DNA from 3 places in the Aminobacter aminovorans genome. Region 1 is predicted to be linked to each of the others. Evidence: predicted binding sites of a transcription regulator. Region 1 holds the regulator's gene; each other region holds the start of a gene.

What was found. Region 1 encodes PhoB, which activates phosphate uptake and scavenging genes when phosphate is short. Its sites were predicted from a motif close to TGTCATNNANCTGTCAT; they were not measured.
Positions count from the first base shown of each region.
Region 2: the regulator PhoB is predicted to act here: its motif matches at 2,430-2,446, upstream of phnN (phosphonate metabolism protein/1,5-bisphosphokinase (PRPP-forming) PhnN).
Region 3: the regulator PhoB is predicted to act here: its motif matches at 1,788-1,804, upstream of olsB (l-ornithine N(alpha)-acyltransferase).

Region 1 covers NZ_UFSM01000001.1:1,387,181-1,394,768, reverse strand. Annotated here, with positions in the region: gene DY201_RS06875 (ATP-binding cassette domain-containing protein) at 1-317, opposite strand, end outside; gene DY201_RS06870 (sugar ABC transporter permease) at 339-1,691, opposite strand; gene xylF (D-xylose ABC transporter substrate-binding protein) at 1,835-2,875, opposite strand; gene DY201_RS06860 (ROK family protein) at 3,125-4,366, shown strand; gene phoB (phosphate regulon transcriptional regulator PhoB) at 4,396-5,085, opposite strand; gene phoU (phosphate signaling complex protein PhoU) at 5,184-5,888, opposite strand; gene pstB (phosphate ABC transporter ATP-binding protein PstB) at 5,928-6,752, opposite strand; gene pstA (phosphate ABC transporter permease PstA) at 6,777-7,588, opposite strand, start outside.
Region 2 covers NZ_UFSM01000001.1:433,798-441,385, reverse strand. Annotated here, with positions in the region: gene DY201_RS02160 (DNA alkylation repair protein) at 1-609, shown strand, start outside; gene DY201_RS02155 (peptide chain release factor 3) at 800-2,392, shown strand; gene phnN (phosphonate metabolism protein/1,5-bisphosphokinase (PRPP-forming) PhnN) at 2,600-3,229, shown strand; gene DY201_RS02145 (DUF1513 domain-containing protein) at 3,242-4,351, opposite strand; gene DY201_RS02140 (imelysin family protein) at 4,364-5,443, opposite strand; gene DY201_RS02135 (di-heme oxidoreductase family protein) at 5,443-6,993, opposite strand; gene bfr (bacterioferritin) at 7,065-7,550, opposite strand; gene DY201_RS02125 (bacterioferritin-associated ferredoxin) at 7,516-7,588, opposite strand, start outside.
Region 3 covers NZ_UFSM01000001.1:233,637-241,224, reverse strand. Annotated here, with positions in the region: gene DY201_RS01225 (SRPBCC domain-containing protein) at 1-454, opposite strand, end outside; gene DY201_RS01220 (MmcQ/YjbR family DNA-binding protein) at 475-828, opposite strand; gene olsB (l-ornithine N(alpha)-acyltransferase) at 834-1,715, opposite strand; gene DY201_RS01210 (PAS domain-containing hybrid sensor histidine kinase/response regulator) at 1,866-4,106, opposite strand; gene DY201_RS01205 (SH3 domain-containing protein) at 4,259-4,966, opposite strand; gene lspA (signal peptidase II) at 5,296-5,787, opposite strand; gene DY201_RS01195 (TrmH family RNA methyltransferase) at 5,797-6,633, opposite strand; gene DY201_RS01190 (RsmD family RNA methyltransferase) at 6,630-7,588, opposite strand, start outside.

The DNA of each region.
Region 1 (7,588 bases):
AGGAAGAGGTTGGCGGCGGCATCGACATTGTCGGCCAAAGCCAATGTCTGGTAGATCGTCTCGATGCCGTATTTCTTGGCGTCGCGCGGGTTGGAGATCGATGCCTCCTCCCCGCGGACCATGATCGTGCCGGTGTCGCGCTTGTAGGCGCCCGACAGGATCTTGATCAGCGTCGACTTGCCGGCACCATTGTGGCCGAGGAGCGCCACAACTTCGCCTGGGTAGAGATCGACCGAGGCGTCGTCGACGGCGCGGATGCCACCAAAGGCGATGGAGATGTTCTTGAGGTCGACGAGCGGGATACGGGTCTGTTCCATGATCTTGGCTCCCGGTTTTCGTTAGACGCGCTTGCGGTAGAGCGTGTCGAGCCAGACGGCCACGACCAGCACCAAGCCGACGACGATGTTCTGCAACGGCGTGTCGATGTTGAGCAGCACCATGCCCGACTGCAGCGACTGCATCAAAAGGGCACCCAGCATGGCACCAGCAACGGTGCCGGAGCCGCCTGCGAGCGAGGTGCCGCCGATGACGGCTGCCGCGATGACCAGCAGTTCGTCCAGCGTGCCTAGCGAATTGGTGGCGGAGTTCAGGCGCGCACTGGAGACAGCGGCGCTGATCGCTGCCAACACGCCCATGATCATGAACACCTTCATGGTGATCCAGCGCGTGTTGATGCCGGCCAGGTTGGCCGCCTCGGGATTGCCGCCGATGGCGAAGACATAACGACCGAAGCGGGTGCGGTTGGTGACGAAGGTCATGACGATGCCCACGGCCACAGCGATCAGCACGGGAATGGCAATGCCATGGGCGATGAACAGCCCACCTTCGGGAACGGTGATGCCGTTGGCCTCGGCATAGCGGCGCACGATGCCGATCGGCCACGGGTAGGAATTTGCAATCCAGATTGCACCGAGGATGACGCCGCAGGTAACAGTGCCGAGAAATGCCTCGGCCCAGAGCGGCCGCAGCGGGAACTTGAAGCGCTTGCGTTGCTGGCGGCCACGCAGCAGCAGCAACACCACTGCCAGGCATGCAACGAGACCAACGATCCAGCTCCATGTCGCACCGATGGCGCCCTGCGGACCACCGCCCATGAGCTGGAAGGTCGCATCGAGCGGCGCAATCGTCTGGCCTGAGGTCACCCACCAGGCTGCGCCGCGCCAGACCAGCAGTCCGCCCAGCGTCACGATGAAGGCAGGAACCTCCATATAGGCGATGACGAAACCCTGCAGCGCGCCGATCAGCAAGCCGAGTGTGATGCCGATGACGAGTGCCAATGCCCAGATCCACGGATTACCGAGTTCGAGACCGATGGCTTTGACAAGGAAGTGCACCTGGGCAAAGCCCATGACCATGCCGATCAGGCCTTCGGCCGAGCCGACCGACAGGTCGATGTTGCGCATCACGATGACCAGCACCATGCCGGTCGCCATGATCGCAACGGCCGACGCCTGCACCGACAGGTTCCACAGGTTGCGTGCGGTCAGAAAGGTGCGGCTGTCGAAATCGAACGGGTTGACGCCGAGGCGCAGGCTCGAAATCACCTGCAACCCTACCCAGATCAGCAACAGCGCGCCGATCATGCCGAGCATGCGCGTATCGATCTCGGTTGCCTTGAGGAAACGCCCGATCGGGCTGAGCTCCGTCGTTCGCGCGCGGTCCGCCGGCACGTTGGAAGTCGTGTCTGTCATAGTTACCTCCCGACCGAACAGCCGTCTTCGCGGCGGCCGGTGTGCGCATGATAGGGTCAATATGCCATGTCATGAAGCGGGCGTTTTGGGAAAACGCCGCGGTCATTGAACCGCGGCGCTTCTCCTGTCGGACTCGGCCGATGTTAGTTGCAGGCTGCGACCGAACCCGCTGCCACGCCCTGGCAGACGACGTCCTTGCCAACCCAACCGGCGTCGATGACGACGTTGAGATTGTCCTTGGTGATCGCAACCGGCGTCAGGAAGACCGAGTTGAGCTCGAGGCCACCAGGCGTCTTGAACTTGGTGACGTTGGCGATCTCTTCCATCTTCTTGCCATCGGCGAGCTGCGAGGCGATTTCGGCCGCGCTCTTGCCGAGTTCGCGCGCATCCTTCCAGACCGAAACGGTCTGGGTGCCGAGCGCGATGCGGTTCAGCGCGGCATGGTCGCCGTCCTGGCCGGAAACCGGCACCGAGCCGGCAAGGCCCTGTGCCTGGAGCGCTGCGATGGCGCCGCCGGCGGTACCGTCGTTAGAAGCCACGACCGCATCGATCTTGTTGTCGTTGGCGGTGAGGAACTGCTCCATGTTCTTCTGGGCGTTGGCCGGCAGCCAGCCGTCAGTATAAGCTTCGCCGACATTCTTGATCTTGCCGGCGTCGACGGCTTCCTTGAGCACTTCCATCTGGCCGGCGAACAGGAAGTCGGCGTTCGGATCTGCACCGCTGCCCTTGATGAAGACGTAGTTGCCTTCAGGCTTGGCGGCGAACACGCCCTTGGCCTGCATGCGTCCGACTTCCTTGTTGTCGAAGGTCAGGTAGAACGCGTCCTTGTTCTCGATCAGGCGGTCGTAGCCGACAACAGGAATGCCTTCGGCGACGGCCTTGTCGACGGCCGGTCCGATGGCCGAGGCGTCCTGAGCGAGGATGATCAGGGCGTTGGCGCCCTGCGAGATCAGGCTCTCGACGTCGGTCAGCTGCTTGGCCGGCGACGACTGCGCGTCAGCCGAAATGTACTTGTCGCCGGCGGCCTCGATGGCGGCCTTCATGGCGGCTTCATCGGTCTTCCAGCGCTCTTCCTGGAAGTTCGACCAGGAGACACCGATGACCTTGTCCTTTGCCGAAGCCCCTGCCGTAAGCGACAGAGTCATGGCAACACCCGCCAGGATGGCGGTGGTAAACTTTTTCATTATTTCCTCCCTGCGCCCAATGGGCGCGCCTACTTCGCGATAGCCCTTGGAGAAGCTCTTTTTTTCGAGCCTCGAAAAAATACTGACGCAATGGCCCGTCACTGTCAACATGGTTTCGCGTGGGATCTCTATTTTTTTCGAGGATCGAAATAAATAGAGACAATTGGCGTGGGCTCTGTCACAATCGCTTGGCGCGTAAGGGACTGCCGCTTAAGAAGGGCAGCGCTTCGCCGGGAGGAAGACGAGCACATGTCGGTCGGCATACGTCACGACGATCTGAGACGGCGCAACCGCGCCATGGTTATATCCGCTGTTCGCCGTGCCAGCCAGCCGTCGCGCACCGAAATCGCCGCCACCACCGGCCTCAGCCACTCGACGATCTCGACGATTTCCTCCGATCTCATATCGGAAGGCATCCTTGCTGAAGCCAAGGTCAGCGAGCCGGTTTCGATGAAGCGGGGCCGGCCGCAGGTTGGGCTGATGCTCGAACCCAATGCCGCGTCGATCGTTGCCATCGTGCTCTCGCTCAACAGCCTGTCGGCCGCCGTCATCGACTATGCCGGCAACACGACCGCAGAGGAAACGAAGCGGCTGGTGACCCAGAAGATGACCGCGGAGGCATTGCTCGACGAGTGCAGCGCCATGATCCGCCGCCTGATCGACGATGCTGCTGCTTCCGGCGGGCCGGTGCTGCGCATCGCCATGGCTGTCCAGGGCATCACCGATGCCGCTTCGCGCAAGCTGTTGTGGTCGCCGATCACCGAGCATGACGACCTGCCTTTCGCCGACCGGTTCGAGAAGGAATTCGGCGTACCGGTGTCGGTCGAAAACGATTGCAACATGATCGCCGAAGCGCTGCGTTGGCGCGACCCGGTGCGCTATCGCGACGATTTCATCGCCATCCTTCTGTCGCACGGCATCGGCATGGGCCTGGTCGTCAAGGGCGAGCTGTTTACCGGCACGCAATCGTCGGGCGCAGAGTTCGGCCACATGGTCCACCGACCGGACGGCGCGCTCTGCCGCTGCGGCCGCCGCGGCTGCATCGAGGCTTATGCCGGCAACTACGCCATCTGGCGCAACGCCAGAATTGGCGACGAGAATGCCGAGCCTCTGGCCGACCTGTCCGACGACGACATCAGAGCGATTGCCGACGCCGCCCGCGACCATGACGGTCCCGAGCGCGAGGCCTTCCGCAAGGCCGGTGAGGCGATCGGCTTCGGTTTAGGCTCGATGTTCGCCTTGTTCGACCCCGCCCCCCTCGCCTTCGTCGGCGTCGGCGCAACGGCCTTCGACATCATGGAGCCGCATGTACGCGCAGCCATCGCCAAGACGGCAGGCGGGCTGCACTCGAAAGCGATCTCGTTCGACACCGAACCCAACGAGGTTCCGCTCAAGCGGGAAGGCGCGATGATGCGCGCCCTGCTTGCCGTCGATCAGGAGATCTTTGCCGCAGGCACCGCCCCACGCCGCGCCGATACCGACGGCGCCTAGCCTGGGGCGAAACGGACAAGGCGTGGTCTCTAGTCTTCGCGGATCGCGTAGCCGGCACCGCGGATGGTGCGGATCACGTCGGGCATGCGGCCGTTGTTGACCGCCTTGCGCAGGCGTCCGACATGGACGTCGACGGTGCGCTCGTCGATGTAGATCGTCTCGCCCCAGACATTGTCGAGCAACTGGCTGCGTGAGAACACCCGGCCCGGATGCCGCATCATGAATTCGAGCAGGCGGAACTCGGTCGGGCCGAGCTTGATCTCGCTCTTCTTGCGGTAGACCCGATGCGACTCGCGGTCGAGCATGATGTCGCCGACCTTGAGCACCGACGACAGCACCTCGGGCTTGGCCCGGCGAAGCAGCGCCTTGACGCGCGCCATGAACTCCGGCGTCGAGAACGGTTTGACCAGATAGTCGTCGGCGCCGGTCGAAAGCCCGCGCACGCGGTCGCTCTCTTCGCCGCGCGCGGTCAGCATGATGATCGGCAGGCGTTCGGTGTCTGGCCGCATCCTGAGCCGGCGGCACAGTTCGATGCCTGACAGCGCCGGCACCATCCAGTCGAGCACCAGAAGATCGGGCACGTTTTCCTGGAGCCGGATCTCGGCCTCGTCGCCACGCGTGACGACCTCGACCTGGTAACCTTCGGATTCGAGATTGTAGCGAAGCAGCACGCCCAGCGGCTCTTCGTCTTCGACGACCATGACCTTGGGAGCGATCATCGGCTATACCTTGTCCTGGCGCATGGTCGCTTCCGGACCATACGCTGATTTAACCTATGCAGCGCCCCCGCGCCAAACGCATGCGGTTGCGGAAATGCTCAGGCCGGAACCGTCGTCGTGGTCTCGTCGACCTTGGGCCGGTTCAGCGGCAGCTGCGTACCTGTCACGACGAAATAGGCGTTCTCGGCGATGTTGGTGACATGGTCGCCGATACGCTCGAGATTCTTGGCGCAGAACAGCAGATGCGTGCAGGCCGTGATGTTGCGCGGATCTTCCATCATGTAGGTCAGGAGTTCGCGGAACACGGCGGTGTACTGGATGTCGATCTTCTGGTCGTCGGCGCGCAGATCCTTCAGGCCCTCGGCCTGGCGCGCGACATAGAGATCGACGACGCCGCGAACCTGGCCGAGCACCAGTTGCGCCATCGCGTCGATCGAATGCGAGAGGTTGCGCGGCGTCGGCGACTGGCCGACGGCGCCTACACGCTTGGCGATGTTCTTGGCAAGGTCGCCGATGCGCTCGAGATCGCCCGCCATGCGGATTGCGCCGACGACGGCGCGCAGGTCCTGCGCCATCGGCTGGCGCTTGGCGATCAGCGTGATCGCCGAATTGTCGAGATCGCGCTGCTTGGCATCCATGATCGTGTCATCGGCAACGACGTTCTGCGCCAGCGCCTGGTCGGACGACAGAAGCGCGCGGATGGCGCCTGCCACCATCGCGCCGGCGAGATCGCCCATGTCGCGGATGAGCTGGTCGACGTGCTGGAGTTCCTCGTCAAAGGACCGGACTGTATGTTCGCCCATGATTTCTTCCTCGTCTCGTGTGCGGCGGCGCAAACTCACTCAGCCGAAGCGGCCGGTAATGTAGTCCTGCGTCCGCTTGTCGTCGGGGTTGGTGAACATCTTGTCGGTCGGGCCTTCCTCGACGAGATAGCCGAGATGGAACATCGCCGTACGCTGCGACACGCGTGCCGCCTGCTGCATCGAGTGGGTGACGATGACGATCGTGTAGTTCTCGCGCAGTTCGTCGATCAGCTCTTCGACCTTCGCGGTAGCGATCGGATCGAGCGCCGAGCAGGGCTCGTCCATCAGGATCACCTCGGGGGAGACGGCGATGGCGCGCGCGATGCACAGCCGCTGCTGCTGGCCGCCCGACAGGCCAGTGCCTGGCTCGTTGAGGCGGTCCTTGGCCTCGTTCCACAGGGCGGCTTTCTGCAGGCTCTTCTCAACGATAATGTCGAGCTCGGCCTTGTTCTTGGCAAGGCCATGGATACGCGGGCCATAAGCGACATTTTCGTAGATCGACTTCGGGAACGGGTTCGGCTTCTGGAACACCATGCCGACACGGGCACGCAGTTCGACCACGTCGATCTTGGGATCGTAGATGTCTTCGTTGTCGAGAGTGATCTTGCCGCCGACGCTGGCGCTGTCGATGGTGTCGTTCATCCGGTTGAGGCAGCGCAGGAATGTCGACTTGCCACACCCCGACGGGCCGATCAGTGCCGTCACCTGGTTCTGGCGGACATCGAGGTCGACGCCGAACAGCGCTTGCTTGTCGCCATAGTGCACTGTCACCTTGTCGCCGCGCATCTTGATGATTTCGTTCGTTCTGGCGTTCATCTCAGCGTTCACCGCGTCGTCGAGGGATTTTTCGGTCATGATGTTCATAGCAGGATGCTCCTTGTCCATGCCCTACCAGCGGCGCTCAAAGCGGCGGCGCAGGACGATGGCGACGATGTTCATCGCCATGAGGAAGATCAGAAGGATGATGATGGCGCCCGACATGCGCTCGACAAAGGCGCGCTCGGCCTCGTTCGCCCACATATAGATCTGCACCGGCAGTGCCGTCGCCGGGTCGAAAGGCGTCTTGGGATAGTCGGCGACGAAGGCTACCATGCCGATCAACAGCAGCGGTGCGGTCTCGCCGAGCGCACGCGCCAGGCCGATGATCGTGCCGGTCAGGATGCCCGGGGCGGCCAGCGGCAGGATGTGCTGGAACACCATCTGCATCTTCGAGGCACCGAGGCCGAGTGCTGCCGAGCGGATCGACGGCGGCACGGCGGCAAGGGCTGCACGCGTCGCGATGATGATGGTCGGCAGCGTCATCAGCGTCAGCACCAGGCCGCCGACGAAGGACGCAGAGCGCGGCAGCCCGAGGAAGTTGATGAACACAGCCAGGCCCAGAAGACCGAAGACGATCGACGGCACGGCGGCGAGGTTGTTGATGTTGACCTCGATCAGGTCGGTGAAGCGGCTCTTCTTGGCGAATTCCTCGAGGTAGATCGAGGCGGCCACGCCGATCGGCAGTGCCAGAAGCAGCACGATCACCATCATGTAGAACGAACCGATGAGGGCGACGCCGACACCCGAGGTTTCAGGCCGGCTCGACGCGCCGTAGCTGAACAGGCCGGTGTTGAAGTGCTCGGCCATGACACCTTCGGCCTTGAGCTTGTTCATCCACTCGACCTGCTGGTCCGACACCTTGCGGCGGCTTTCCGGAACCT
Region 2 (7,588 bases), 950 kb from region 1:
TGGTCGTTCCAGCTCAAGCAGCTGATCAAGGATCCGTCGCCGACGGCGCCGATCCTCGAGGCGCTGCGCAGTGATCCGAGCCTTTATGTGCGCAAGTCGGTGGCCAACCACCTCAACGACATTTCCAAGGACCATCCCGACCGGGTGATCGACCACATATCGGCATGGGACATGGACGACAGGAACACTGCCTGGATCGTCAAGCACGCGCTGCGCACGATGATCAAGAAGGGCGACCCGCGCGCGCTTGGCGCGATCGGCTCCACGGGCAAGCCGATGGTGCGTGTCGAGGCCTTCGCGATCCAGCCGGCGGCGATCCTGCTCGGCGGCCGCATTACGCTGAAGGCCAACATTGCCTCGACCGCCGAGACCGTGCAGCAGCTGGTGGTCGACTATGCCGTGCACTATGTCAAGAAAAGCGGCGGCAGCTCGAAGAAGGTGTTCAAGCTCAAGGAGATCAACCTTCCGCCGGGCAGCCAGAAGGAGCTTTCGATCAGCCAGGCGGTACGTGACTTCACCACGCGCAAGCATTATCCCGGCCATCACCTGATCGAGCTGATCGTCAATGGCGAGACCGTGGCCGAGGGCGGCTTCGAGCTGAAGGGGTAGGCGCGACGCTCACGCCTGCCCCTCCCCCGTGGGGGAGGGTGAACTTGCGAACAGCTCCGCTCTACGGCGTACCCCACCCTCTATTCCTCACCACAAGGGGGGAGGGATGTCCTGAACGCCCCGCATCGTTCCAATTCCTCGACAGGCGCGGCATCGGCTGTTAGAAGCCCGCCATCACAAGGAAACCCCGATGGCTGAAGACATCGAAAAGGCGGTGGCGCGCCGCCGTACTTTCGCGATCATCGCGCACCCTGACGCCGGCAAGACGACGCTGACCGAAAAGCTGCTGTTATTCGGCGGCGCGATCCAGCTCGCCGGCGAGGTCAAGGCCAAGAAGGACAAGATCCAGACCCGCTCGGACTGGATGAAGATCGAGCGCGAGCGCGGCATTTCGGTCGTAACCTCCGTCATGACCTTCGAGTATGGCGACAACGTCTTCAACCTGCTGGATACGCCGGGCCACGAAGACTTCGCCGACGACACCTATCGCACCCTGTCGGCTGTCGACAGCGCGGTCATGGTCATCGACGCCGCCAAGGGTATCGAACCGCGCACGCTGAAGCTGTTCGAGGTCTGCCGCCTGCGCGATATCCCGATCATCACCTTCGTCAACAAGATGGACCGTGAGGCGCGCAACACTTTCGAGATTCTCGACGAGATCGAAGAAAAGCTGGCGCTCGACACCGCCCCGATCACCTGGCCGATCGGCCAGGGCAAGACTTTCTCCGGCACCTATCACCTCGCCCAGAACGCGGTGCGCCGCGGCGACGCCGAGGCCGAGCGGACGCCGGTGCATGGCCCTGACTCCAACCGCGCCGCCGGCCTATTGCCCGACAACGAACGCCCGGCCTTCATCGAGGAACTGGAGCTTGCCCGCGAGGCCTGCCGTCCGTTCGACCTGCAGGCGTTCCGCGAGGGGCATCTGACGCCGGTCTATTTCGGCTCGGCGCTCAGGAACTTCGGCGTCCGCGACCTGATCGAGGCGCTCGGCGACATTGGCCCCGCACCCCGCGCCCAGGAAGCCGACGCGCGTAAGGTCGAGGCGACGGAAGAGAAGATGACGTCGTTCGTCTTCAAGATCCAGGCCAACATGGACCCCAACCACCGCGACCGCATCGCCTTCGTCCGCGTCTGCTCGGGCGAGCTCAAGCGCGGCATGAAGGCCAAGCTGGTCCGTACCGGCAAGCAGATGAGCCTGTCGGCGCCGCAGTTCTTCTTCGCCCGTTCGCGTATCACCGCCGACGAGGCCTATGCCGGCGACGTCGTCGGCATCCCCAATCACGGCACGTTGCGCATTGGCGACACGCTGACCGAGGGCGAGGACATCCTGTTCCGCGGTGTGCCGAATTTCGCGCCTGAGATCCTGCGCCGCGTCCGCCTCGGCGACGCGATGAAAGCCAAGAAGCTCAAGGAAGCGCTGCACCAGATGGCCGAGGAAGGTGTGGTCCAGCTGTTCCAGCCCGAGGACGGCTCGCCGGCCATCGTCGGCGTCGTCGGCGCGCTGCAGATCGACGTGCTCAAGGAGCGCCTGTCGGTGGAATACACGCTGCCGGTCGACTTCGAGATGGCGCGTTTTTCGATCTGCCGTTGGATCGATGCCGACGACAAGGCGGACCTGCACCGCTTCATCGAAAGCCATCGCGGCGACATCGCCCGCGATCTCGACAACGACCCGGTGTTCCTCGCCCAGCACGAGTTCTCGCTCAACTATGAGGCCGAGCGCTGGAAGATGATCCGCTTCGCCGCGATCAAAGACTATCAGGTCCGCGACAAGGTCGCCTGAAGCATGATGCGGGGTGGATTTGCCGCTCCGCATCTCGTTTCGTCATTCCGTCATGCAAATCGCCTATTGGCATCGCAGTGCCGCCGTCCGCCCCTTGGTCCAAGCCATGGAGCGTGACAGCGCGGTGCTGGAGATGTTCAATGCGCCGAGCTGAAAAGGGCCGGCGCCGCCAGGGCGGGGGTTCTGGCTAGGAGGAAATGACGTCGCATGATGGTTTCAGCATTGATCGAGCGTGAACTGACCCGCCTTGGCTCGCCTGTCCGCAATGGCGTCTTCGTCGCGGTGGTCGGCCCCAGCGGTGCCGGCAAGGACACGCTGATTGCCTATGTCCGCGCGCGCCTGACCGACGACGATCACGTCGAATTCGCCCGCCGCGTCATCACTCGCCACAGCGACGCTGCCACCGAGGATCACGACACACTCGCCGACGCGGCCTTCATTGAGGCAGAGGCTTCGGGCGCTTTCGCGCTGTCATGGGAAGCACACGGACTGCGCTACGGCATTCCGGCTTCGGTCGACGATGCCATATCGGTCGGTCATGTCGTCGTCGCCAACACCTCGCGCGGGGTCATCCCGGCGTTGCGCCAGCGCTACGCCAATATCGCCGTCGTCGAAATCACCGCATCGCCTGAGATACTCGCCACGCGGCTTGCGGCGCGCGGACGTGAATCGCGCGGCGAAGTGTTGGCGCGCCTCGCACGTACCGCACCGCACGATCTCAGCGGCCCCGGCCATGTGGCGATCGACAACAGCGGTGCGGCCGAGATCGCCGGCGAACGCTTCCTTGCGGTGCTGCGCAAGGCCGTCGCCTTCTCTGACGTGTCAGGTCTTATTTAGGTAAGCAAAAGCTTACGTATTTCCCAGGTCGATGCGCAGCATGTGGTTGTCCCAGACATGCTCGGGATCCTCGGTCTGCTTGCCGTCAGGCTCGACGACCAGGCCGGCGCCTGTCGTGGCGAGGAAGCCGTGGCGGTCGGGCGCCAGTCCGCAAACCTCGACAAGATCGTTCTTTGCCACAACCTTGCCCGTCTTCGCCTCGATCATCGCCCAAGCGTTGCCTTGCGGCGAGGATACCGCGATCAGCCCGGCGTCGCGGTTGGCTGCGACCGAGCCGATATAGTTGCGGAAACCGCCGAGGATGCCCTCGGGCATGTCGAGCATCTCGAGTTCCTTGCCACGCGCAGCACGGCCGATCAACAACGGCTTCTCGCTCGCCGGACCCTCGTGCTGGCAGCCGAACCAGACCGTACCCTCAGCGTCGATGTCCATGTGTCGGATCGACAATTGGTGAAGTTTTTCAGGCAGTTCGTGTTTCTCGATGAGATCGTTTGAGACGCGGTCGACCAGCACGAAGGACGGCTTCATCGTCGGAATGTTGAGCTTGGCGCGGCCGAAATCCGGATGGGTCTCGATGCCGCCATTGCAGATGGCGAGCGTGCGTCCGTCGCCGAGCAGGATCAGCTCATGCGGTCCGACGCCATGGGTCGGGAATTCGCCGAGGCGGCGGAAGCCGTCGCGGGCGTCATAGACGCCGACCATGCCGGCGGCGTTGTCGAAGTCGTTCTCGGTCACATAGAGCAGGGCGCCATCGGGCGAGAACACGCCGTGGCCGTAATAGTGCCGGCCGGCGATGCTCGGGATGGTCAGCGGCGCGTCCTTGCCGGTGTGGTCGAAGAACAGCATGAAGGTGCCGGGCTGGCGCGCGAACACCACCGACTTGCGCGAGATGGGATCGAAGGTAACGTCGTGACCGCGTTCGGGCAGGGTGACGCTGTGCAGAATCTTGCCGGCCTCGGACAGGATCGCCACGCCATACTCGCCAGTCCTTGCTTGGTAAGTCGTGGCGAACATTGAGTCGGTTTCGAGCGCCAACGCGCGCCGGGCCGGGCTGAGCGAAAGCACGAAGCCCGCGCCAGCTGCCTTGAGGAAATCGCGACGGTCGAACAGCGGCGTGCGCATCGTCCTGCCTCCTCAGTCGCCGTCGAGCGACGAGAAACCGGCGGTCAGGCCGAGGGCCCCGGACAGCCTGGTGCCGAACTGCTCGGACAGGCTCGACGTTACCAGCGCGAAATAGCCGAGCTTCTCGCGCTTGGCCGGGTCGGCAAGGGCCGCATCGATCGGGCCGGTGACGGCGGCCGCCGCCGCCTGCGCATTGGTGAATTCGAAGCCGATCGACTCGGCAACCCAGCGCTCGTCGGCCGGCACCAGCTCGCCGAATTTCGAAGCGGCGAAAAGCGCTTCCATGCCTGATATGTTGCCGGCCAGCGAGGCGCCGGTGCCTTCCGAGCGCCAATAAAGCGCCTGCTTCGGCTTGTCGGACGCGGTATTCTTGCCGAAGAAGCCGTTGAGGCGCACGTCGCGCACCAGTTCGACCCCGTTGACATAGACTTCGAGCAGTTCGGTCAGGGCCTCGCTGTCGTCGCGGTAGAGCGGATTACCAGCACCGGGGTTCTTCCACTGGCTGGCGAAGCCATTGTCGTCGCGCCAGCCGGCATCGACGTCGGAGGCGATGGCCCCGATGTTGCCTGAAATCGCCTTGCCATAAGCGCAGCGATAGGCGGCCGAGTTGCCGGCGAGCTCGTCGGCGCCGGTGCCGAACAATACGAATTCCAGCGCACCGAGCCCTTGCATGGCAACGCTCTTCTGGCTCAGCGTGGCTGCGTCGGTGGCGGTGGCATCCTTGTCGGCGAGGGCCGACTGCACCTGCTTCAGCCCGGTTCCCTTGCGGTCGGGCCAGAACAGCAGGCGCTCCAGCCGGTTCTGTTCGGTGATCGGCCCGAAACGGATGATCTCGACCTCCGACCAGGTCGCCGTGGTGCGTGCGAATGACGCGCGCGCTGCAGCAAGCGTGTCGGTCGACGGCGTTGCACAAAGTGTAATCATCGACTTACTGAGTTCGGCTGTCGTCTCGACCAGTCGGCCGTATGCCGGACGGATGAAGCCGTCGATGGCATCGGCGATCACCTTGGCCGACGCCTCGCTGGCGGAGGTGGCGGTCGAAGGCAGGAACAGGCAGAAGGCGAGGGCAGCAGCCAGGGAACGTCCAGCCATCACAGCGACTCCAGGAATTTGACCAGCGCATCGCGGTCTTGCGCCGGCAGCGCGGCAAAGTGGTCGCGTGACGTCTGGCCTTCGCCACCGTGCCAGAGGATCGCCTCGCTGAGGTTGCGGGCCCGGCCATCATGCAGAAAGAAGGTGTGGCCATTGACGGTATGGGTCAGGCCGATGCCCCACAGCGGCGGCGTGCGCCATTCGTTTCCGCCGGCGTCGCCGACCTGCTGGCCGTCGCCGAGTTCGTCGCCCATGTCGTGCAGCAGGAAGTCGGAATAGGGCCAGATCAGCTGGAACGACTGCGCCTTGTTGGGGGTGTCGCGGCGGGTGACGAATTTCGGCGTGTGGCAGGAAGCGCAGCCGGCTTCGTAGAACATCTTCTTGCCGCGCAGCACCTGCGGGTCGTCGATGTCGCGCCGGGCCGGCACCGCCAGGTTCTGCGAATAGAAGGTGACCAGATCCATGATCGGGTCGGGGGCTTCGCTGCCGCCGAGCCGCTCCTGCACGCCGTTGGGCATCTCCAGGCATGCCGTCTGGCCCTTGGTGCAGTCGCCCCAGTGCTTGGGCACGTCGGGCGTCGAGATGCCGATGTCGCCGGCGAAGGCATCGGCCGATTGCTGGCGGATCGACGGCGCCGAGGCCTTCCAGCCGAAGCGGCCGAGCGTCAGTTCGCCTGATTTGTGGTCGCGCACGATCGAGGCCTTGCCCGATATGCCGTCGCCGTCCTTGTCGTTGGGATCGGCATTGGCAAGGATGTCGGCGGGGTGGATCTGCTCGACGAGGCCAAGGCCGATCATCGGCGGCGTGAGGCGTGGCGACAGGGTGGTCTTCGGATCCATCGGACCATAACCGAGGTCGGTCACCGAATAGATCGGCCAGCGCAGCGTCGTCATGGTGTCAGAGAGCTGGACCGGAAACTGCTGGTAGGAAATCACCATCCGGCCTTCGCTTTTGAGGCCGGGCACGGCAAGGTCCTGGAACTGACCGCCATAGACCGGATCGGGGAAATTCAGCACCTTGCGCTCGGCGATCGCGGCCTTTTCCTCTGCCGTCTCCGCCGTGCGGGCAAGCCTGAGGAACATCGAGGTTGCGTCGCTGCTGCCTTCCGGCGGATGGCCGCGGCCGTCCTTGAGATGACAGCTCTGGCAGGCGCGGGCGTTGAACAACGGCCCGAGCCCGTCGGAGGCCTGCGTCGACGACGGCGACGACACCCAAAGCTTGCGGAACATGCCGTTGCCCAGCTTGAAGGTGCCTTCCTCCTCGAAGGTGATGTTGGCCGAGGATTGTGAAAACGCATCCTGATTGACACGCTTTTCCGAGGTGCCGGCGCCGCCCTGCATGCGCTCGAACTGCTCGGGCTTGGTGAAATCGGTGGTCGGCCGGACGATCTTTTCGACGCGCGCCTTGTCCTTGGGATTGAGGTCGGTGCGCTCGGTGGCAAGCCCTGCGGGAGCCGCATCGCCTGAAATCGCCGCTGTCGCATGCAGAGCCAGCGTCAGGCTGGCCAGCAGCAGAAGGCGAAGCGCATCTGCGCTCCGCGTTTTTCTCATGTGGTCATCGGGAAATTTGCCGGTAGGTGCGCGGCGCGTGTTCAGAAAAGTGCGCCGCATTCCGGCATGCCCTATTCGGCCTTGTCAGCTGGTTCGGCGTTGAGCTGGCCGTATTTCTCGTCGCCGATCTCGCCGAGCAACTGCAACTGGGTCTCGAGGAAGTCGATGTGACCTTCCTCGTCGGCGAGCAGTTCCTCGAAGAGCTTCATCGATACGTAGTCGCCATGCTGGGAGCAGATGTCCCTGGATTTCTTGTAGGAGGTGCGGGCGTCATATTCACCGGCGAGATCGCTCTCGAGCACTTCCTTGACGTTCTGGCCGATGCGAAGCGGCGAGATAGACTGCAGGTTGGGATGGCCTTCGAGGAAAATGATGCGTGCGATCAGCTTGTCGGCGTGATGCATCTCCTCGATCGATTCTTCGCGCTCCTTCTTGGCGAGCTTGCCGTAGCCCCAATCTTCAAGCAGGCGGTAGTGCACCCAATACTGGTTGACGGCGCCTAGCTCGAGGAAAAGTGCCTCGTTAAGCCGCTCGATGACCTGTTTTTCGCCCTTCATTTGCCTTGCTCCCAAATTGAACGCGCAACTCTCTGACG
Region 3 (7,588 bases), 1.2 Mb from region 1:
GATTTTCGAGCGACGAGGCGATGCCCTGCTGATGGTCGTCCTGGCCGATGCCGGCGGGCACGTTTTCGCAGCTGACGGTGACCCGTGTGCCACCGTCGACCGGCCCCAGCGTCGTCACGATCCGCATCGTCCCGGCAAGATTGGGATCTTCCGATTCGAACGTGATGAGCTCGACGACCCGCCTTCCGGGCGTCAGCTCGGCAAACCGGCCATCGAAGAAATCGGCATTATCAGTGGTCTTGCCGTGTCCGCTGTCGCCTTCATAAATAAAGGCCATGCGGAAAATGCCGCCCTCGCGCGCATCGAAGGCCAGGACTTCGCCACGCATGCCTTGCGGCGGACGCCAGCTTGCCACGGCTTGAGGCTCGATCAGCGCCCGGTAGATGACGTCAGGCGCTGCCTTTATGATCCGCGATCCGGTGTCTGTTCTCCCAAGCTCCTGGGCACCTGCCATCAGTGTCTCGCCCCTTGGGATCAACCGGTCGCTTGCCGTGCCTTGAGCAGGCTCTTTGGTGCCTGCATCAGCCAGCCGCGTTCGAGCCGCGTCCTCAGTTGATCGGGCGGGATGTCGTGGATGCGCACCAGGACTACCGGCCACCCCTTATAGTGGGTGGTCTCGAAATAGAGATGCGGGTCGGCCTCTATGAGCATCTCCTTTTCCTCGAGCGGACACATCACCGCCACCGTGTCCGCATCCTTGACCCGACAGAGGAATTTCTTGCGGACATGAAGCGACGGCGTGCCGTAGGAGGTCCCCTCTACCACCTCCGCCAGCCCATCAGCCGCCGCGCGCAGCTTGTTGAAGGCAGGCCGGAGGTCGTCGCTCACAGCACCTAGGCCGCGAAGCGCTGGGTTTCGCCGCCATAATAGTTGATGTAGCGGGCGCCGATTTCTTTCACCGGCATGACGATGAAGACGTCGGTCGTGCCGAAGTCATGGTCGATGACGCAGCCATCGCCGATCTTGGCGCCGACGCGCAGGTAGCCCTTGATCAGCGGCGGCATCGCGGCGATTGCGGACTTGGCGTTGACCGCTTCGATCGGCATCAGGTCCATGGCGCAATAGCGCCCAACCACCGCCCGCACGTCCCAATCCGCGCTGGTGCGGCAATGATGGGCCAGATAGGTCAGCGCCTCGGCATGCGCCGCCGGCACCGTGCCGTGGAACGAGGCGCAACCGGTCATGACGTCGATGTCGTAACGGTTCAGATAGGCCCAGATGCCTTGCCAAAGCGCCTCGATGGTGCGCTTGGAGCGGTATTCGGGCAGCACGCAGGAGCGGCCGAGCTCGAGGAAGCGCTGGCCCGGATGTCGGGCGATGAGCTTGTTCAGCTCGAATTCATCGTCGGAATAGAAGCCGCCGGCCTCCGTCGCGCGCTCCTGGCGCAGCAGACGGTAGGTGCCGACGATGCGGCGATGCTCGGGGCCTGATATCGAGGTGTCGAAGACCAGCAGGTGATCGCAGATGTCGTCGAACCGGTCGGCGTCGCGTCGCTCGATCGAATGCAGCGCCTGCTTCCTGGCGCCGAGTTCGTCGAAGAACACACGGTAGCGCACTTCCTGGGCGGCGGCGATTTCCGCTTCGTCCCGGGCGAGGCGAACCTCAAGTGTACCGATCCGTCCGAGCGGTGTCCCTGGCAGTAAAGGTTTGGAAGGCACTGTCACCTTGGCGCCGTTGGCTTTCTGAGTGTCACTGTCCGGCAAGGCTGTATGCACGGGTGATTCTCCTTCGAGCCATCCCTCCTGGCGCGGGGATACGGTGTCGGTGCTACAGGATTGTGACAGTATCGTGATCAACCTGTCGCGGCAAGTCTGGCCGGGCAAGCAACGTCGGGTAGCCGGCTAGGAAAATCACACTTATCTAGTTCAGGCGGCGGCGCGCTGCTCGACGAGATTGATCAGGACATCGGGGTCGAGGGGCTTGGTGACGAAGCCGCTGGCGCCATGGGCGAGCACCGCGTGGCGGGTCTTTTCCTGGCTGTCGGCCGACAGCACCATGATCGGCACGGCAGCCATTCCATGCTGCTCTTCATGCCGGCGGATGGCCGATATCGCGTCCAATCCGTCCATTACGGGCATGTGCATGTCCATCAGCACGACATCGTAGCGCCGCTTGCGACTGGCTCCGGTCACCGCCTCGACGGCGGCCTTGCCATTGTTGACGACGTCGACCCGATGCCCTGCCTTCACCAGCACCGCGCGGGCGAGCATGGCATTGATGTCGTTGTCCTCGGCGATCAGTACCGACAGGCCACGAAGCTGCGGACGATTCGCGGGCTTGGCCGCTGTGCGCCGGCTCGCCAGTTGCGGCTTGCCCGGCACGACGCCCTGTTTCGCCAGCAGAATTCGCAGCAGGGTCTCGCCGCGCACCGGCCGGGCCAGGAAGGTCGCATAGCCGCTGGCGCGCAGTTCGCCGAGCAATCCGCGGTCGGTCGGCGCAATCAGCGTGACCGCCTCGCTGGCGGCGAAACCGTTTTCGCGCAGTTGCTTCAGCATACGGCCGTCATTATCTTCCAGTGCGGCGTCGACGAGCAGCGCGTTGCAGCCTTCGGCGAAGGCGGCGGCCTGTTCGGGCGTCACCGCAATGTCGGCGCGGCCGCCATGGGCGCGGATGGTTTCGGCCAGCGCCTCCGCCTCGGTGGTGTTCTTCGACAGGATGACGGCGCGCCGTCCGGCCAGCGCATCGGCATTGGTCTGGGGCGTGTCGGTCGCGCCAAATGCCGGCAGCTCGAAGGTGAATTCCGAGCCTTCGCCGGGTTGGCTGGAGACGGTGATCGTGCCGCCCATGGCGGTGACCAGACGCTTGGAGATGGCGAGCCCGAGCCCGGCGCCGCCATGCGACCGCGTCGAGGTGCCGTCGGCCTGCTCGAATTCCTCGAAGATGCGCTCGACGTCCTCGGCACGCAGGCCAGGGCCTGTGTCGGTCACGGTGAAGCGGATCTTGCCCGGATGATCGTCGCCAGTCCGCGCGACGTTGAGACGGACGCCGCCGGCATCGGTGAACTTGATGGCGTTGCCGATCAGGTTGAGCAGCACCTGGCGGACGCGGCCCGGATCGGCCGAAATCATCTGCGGCACAGCGGGCGCGACATGGCACCCGAGCCCGATGCCCTTGGCGAAGGCGCGAGACGCCAGCAACTCGACGACATTGTCGGCGATTTCGCGCGGCGACATCGGCTGCGGCTCGGGATCGAAGCGGCCCGCCTCGATCTTGGAATAGTCGAGCAGATCCTCGATCAGCGCCAGCAGTGCGCTGGCCGAGGTCGAAACGGCGCCGACATAGGTGCGCTGCTCGGGCGACAGCTCAGTGTCGTGCAGCAGCTTGGCCATGCCCATGATGCCGTTCATCGGCGTACGTATTTCGTGACTTACGGTTGCCAGGAAGCGCGACTTTGCTTGGCTGGCATATTCGGCGCGCTCGCGGGCGCCGATCAGGGCCGCCTCGGCGCGCTTGCGGGCGGTGATGTCACGGGCGATGGCCCGGTGCGACACCGCATTGCTGGCTTTGTCGCGTACAGAAAGCTCGATCCAGGAGAACCAGCGCACGACGCCGTTGGAGCGGATGCCGACATCGGTGGAGCTCAGGCATTCGCCGTCTGAAAAGGCGGCGTCCGGCACCACGCCGACATCGACGCCGAGTTCCGCCAGCGTGCGGCCGGCGAGATCGCGCGGGTCCTGGCCGATGAGTTCGGCGAATACCTTGTTGGCATAGACGATGCGGCCGTCGCGGTCGCGGTGGACGACAAGGTCGCCAAGCGCGTCGATGAGGCCGCGGAAGCGCTCCTCACTTTCCTGCAACTCCCACATCCGATCGGCGAGGGTCTCGATCTCGGCGCGGTTGCGCGAGGCGTTCTCGGTGATTGCCTCGGCAGCCCGCGCGCGCTCGCCCAGGCTGCGCGACAGCAGCACCATGCCGGCAAGGCCGATGGCGAAAAGGCTCGTGCTGATGAAAACAGGGGCGCCGGTCAGATGGGCGAGGCCCGACAGCACCAGCACCGCGACGAGGATGGTGAAATAGAGGCCGCGCGGCGGCTCCTTCGGCAATGCCGGTGCAAGCGAAGGTGGCGTGATGAGGCGGCGATGCGACTGCATGTCGGTGTCGGCCATGGCCGCACCTTGCTTCGTCTTTTCATCAGTTGTGCCGGATTCCGTCATCATGGCGGAAGCCTAACACCGAGAGCTTAGGGAAGATTTTGGCAGATAGTTCGAATTTTAGCGGTCGCGCGTTTTAGCAATATGACGGCAGGGGAATACTACGATTACTGAACGTAGCTCTTGTAAACGTAGCCGCGTTTGCCGTTGAAAACGATTTCGCACCATTGGGTGCAAGAAACGAGTTCGACCGAGGTCTTGGCCGGAATGACGCCAAGCACCTCGCCGCCTTTTTGCGGCTTGGCGCGCATGTTCACCGACCGCTTGATGACGGCTGCCTTGCCGCCCTCGCTGGCCCCGGCCGGCTTGGCTTCGGCTTCGATGGCCTGGACTGCGGCGGTTTCGGCAGGATCGGTCTTGGCGTTGGTGTCGGTAAGCGCCAGTGCGACGGTCTCGGTCGGGTCCTTGGCGATGACCTTCTCGGCACCGGGAATGGCCGGCATGGCTTCGAGCGGCTGCGTTGCGCCGGCTTTCACCACTTGGGCCCAGCGCGGGTCGGCGGCCAGCGGCATGTCGGATGCTTCCTCGGCAACGGCGTCCGAAACGATGATCGAGCTGGCGGCGGAAGCGACGCGGCTCTTTCGTCCGGTCGGTTCGGCGGTGATGGTGGTAATCTTTTCCTTGGATGGCTCGGCCTCAGCCTGCTTGGCTTCCTGCACGGTGTCGGCGGAGCTCTGGCCCATATGCGGTACGATGAAGAGGGCGGACACGGCGGTGACGCTCATCAGGGCGGTCATAGCCAATACAGCGCAGACCAGGCCGCGGTTCGGCGCATTCTCGCGCCAGGAAGCCGGCTCGGCTTTCGTGAACATCATAGTGGAGCGCGGCTGATTCGCTGCGCCCAACCCGAAGGGCATTTTCACTAGCAACTCTCCACTCAGGCCCCAAAGCGCTCGGAATAGCGAGCTCCCCCACCTGTCGTTTCGACCCGCAAATCTACGCCGCGTAGCCGCAAGACAGTTCAGTCGGTACCTTTCGGCCCGTCCACCGAACGCACCATGATGAGCGATTGTGGCAGACCTTGGACCCGATTGCGACCTTAGTGAAAAAAATCTTAACCGCTTAGTCAAGTCTGTGGGTAAGCTGCAGATGACCTCACGCCTCTGTCACATATTGTATTGTGACTTGATCGATGCTGGTGACCCTATTCATCGGCGGCCTTGGGCTCGCTGCGGCCGCGCCGCCAGGCCAGGAATTCGTCCAGCACGACAAGGGCGGCACCTACGGAAATGAAGGCATCGGCGAGGTTGAAGATGGCAAACGACCACACTGGCGTGTGGAACAGGATGTAGTCGATGACGTGTCCGTAGACGGTGCGATCGATGAGGTTGCCCAGTGCCCCGCCAACGATCAGCGCGAAGCCAAAGCGCGAGATGACCTGTGCCGCCGTGGTCTTGATGGCGAGAAAGGTGACGAAGGCGACGACCACCGTCGTCAGCACGATCAGGCCGGTGTCGCCGACATTGGAGAACATCGAAAAGGCGATGCCGGTGTTGTAGGTGCGATAGAGTGCCAGGAACGGCAGCAGGTCGACCTTCTCGTGCATGACAAGATTGGCCTCGACCACCACCTTGATCCATTGGTCGAGCGCAACGGCGAGAGCTGCGACGATCCCGTAGACTGCGACTGGCTTCAACAGGGGCTCCTAAAGCTTCAGCGCGCCGCGCCGGATTTCAAACAGCATGACGCCGGTGGCGACTGCGAGATTGAGCGAATCGGCCCGGCCCGCCTGCGGGATGCGCAAAAGCTTGTCGCAGGCATCGGCGAGATTGTCGGGCAGGCCCTGCTGCTCGTTGCCCATCATCAGAAGCACCGGGCGGCTGCCGAAATCGACGGAGCGGTAGTCGACCGCACCCTTGAGGTGCGTGCCAGCGACGGTGCCGGCAAAATCCTTGCGCCAGGCAAGGAATGCTTCCGGGTTGGTCTTGGCGACCGGCACGGCGAAGATCGAGCCCATCGTTGCCCGTACGGTTTCGAGCGAGAACGGATCGGTGGTCTCGCCGACGAGGATGACGCCCTTGGCGCCGACAGCATCGACGGTGCGGATGACGGTGCCGAGATTGCCGGGGTCACGTACCCTGTCGAGCGCCACCCAGACGTCGTTGCCTTTTGGGCGAATGTCCTTGAGCGGCACCAAACGCTGGCTGAACACGCCGACAACCGCCTGCGGATTGTCGCGGCGGGTGATCGCCGTCAGCACCTTTTCGGAGACCTCGAGCACGTCGCCGCCGGCAGCGACAGTCCGCGCCGCGACCTTCTCGACCGCCTGATTGCCAAGTGCCGACTTGGCGAAGATCAGAGTCTTGATCGTCCAACCGAGGTCGAGCGCGTCGATGACCAGCTTCAGGCCCTCGGCCATGAAAGCGTTCTGCTGGTCGCGGAATTTCTTCAACGCCAGCGCCTTGATGTCCTTGACCAGCGGGTTGGCGAGGCTGGTCACTTCCTTGACGCGCCCAGGTGCCCCGGTGCGGTGTTCGCTCATTTGGCCACCCAGCGTGAGAAAAGCGATGTCGAAAGCGCCCGTCCTGCCGACTTCTCGCGGATGACGAGCTCGCCCGACTCGATGGTGCCGCCCATGCCGGCGAAAGTATCGCGCATCAGGGCGTGGATGGCGAAGAACGAGGCGCGGATCGAATAGGCGGTGAGCACCACGGCCAGCGGCTTCGGCGTCAGGATCGAGCGGCAGATATCGGTCATGGCGGGCAGGCTCTCGAACAGCTGCCAGACTTCGCCCTTGGGGCCGCGGCCATAGGCCGGGGGATCGAACAGGATGATGTCGTAGCGGCTGCCGCGGCGCTCCTCGCGCTCGACGAATTTCATCGCGTCCTCGCAGATCCAGCGGATCGGCTTGTTGGCAAGTCCGGCCATCTCCTGGTTTTCGCGGGCCCAGCCGATGGCCTTCTTCGAGGCGTCGACATGGGTCACCTCGGCGCCGGCCCGGGCGGCGACAAGCGACGCGAGGCCGGTGTAGCCGAACAGGTTGAGCACCTTGACCGGGCGCTTGGCGTCCACGATCAGCCGGGCCATGTGGTCCCAGTGCGTCGCCTGCTCGGGAAACACGCCGACATGGCGGAACGATGTGAAGCGGCCCTGATAATGCAGCCCGTCATGGCGCATCGGCCAGGTCTCGCCGAGCGGTTGCTTGGGGAAACGCCAGCGGCCGAGGCCTTCTTCGTCGGTGTCGCCGGTGAAGACGGCGTCTGCGCGGTCCCATTCCTTGGCTGGCAGAGCGCGCTGCCAGATCGCCTGGCCCTCGGGACGGACGATGCGGTAGGGGCCGTATTGCTCCAGCTTCTGGCCGTCGCCGCTGTCGAGCAGGGCGTAGTCGTCATTGGGCGCGACCTCGAGGATAAGCGGCAGCCGCTCGGCCGGAAAAGCGCCTTCGCGGCGCGTAAGCTTGCGCGGCTCCGACTTCGGCTCGGGCGGATGCTTCGCCT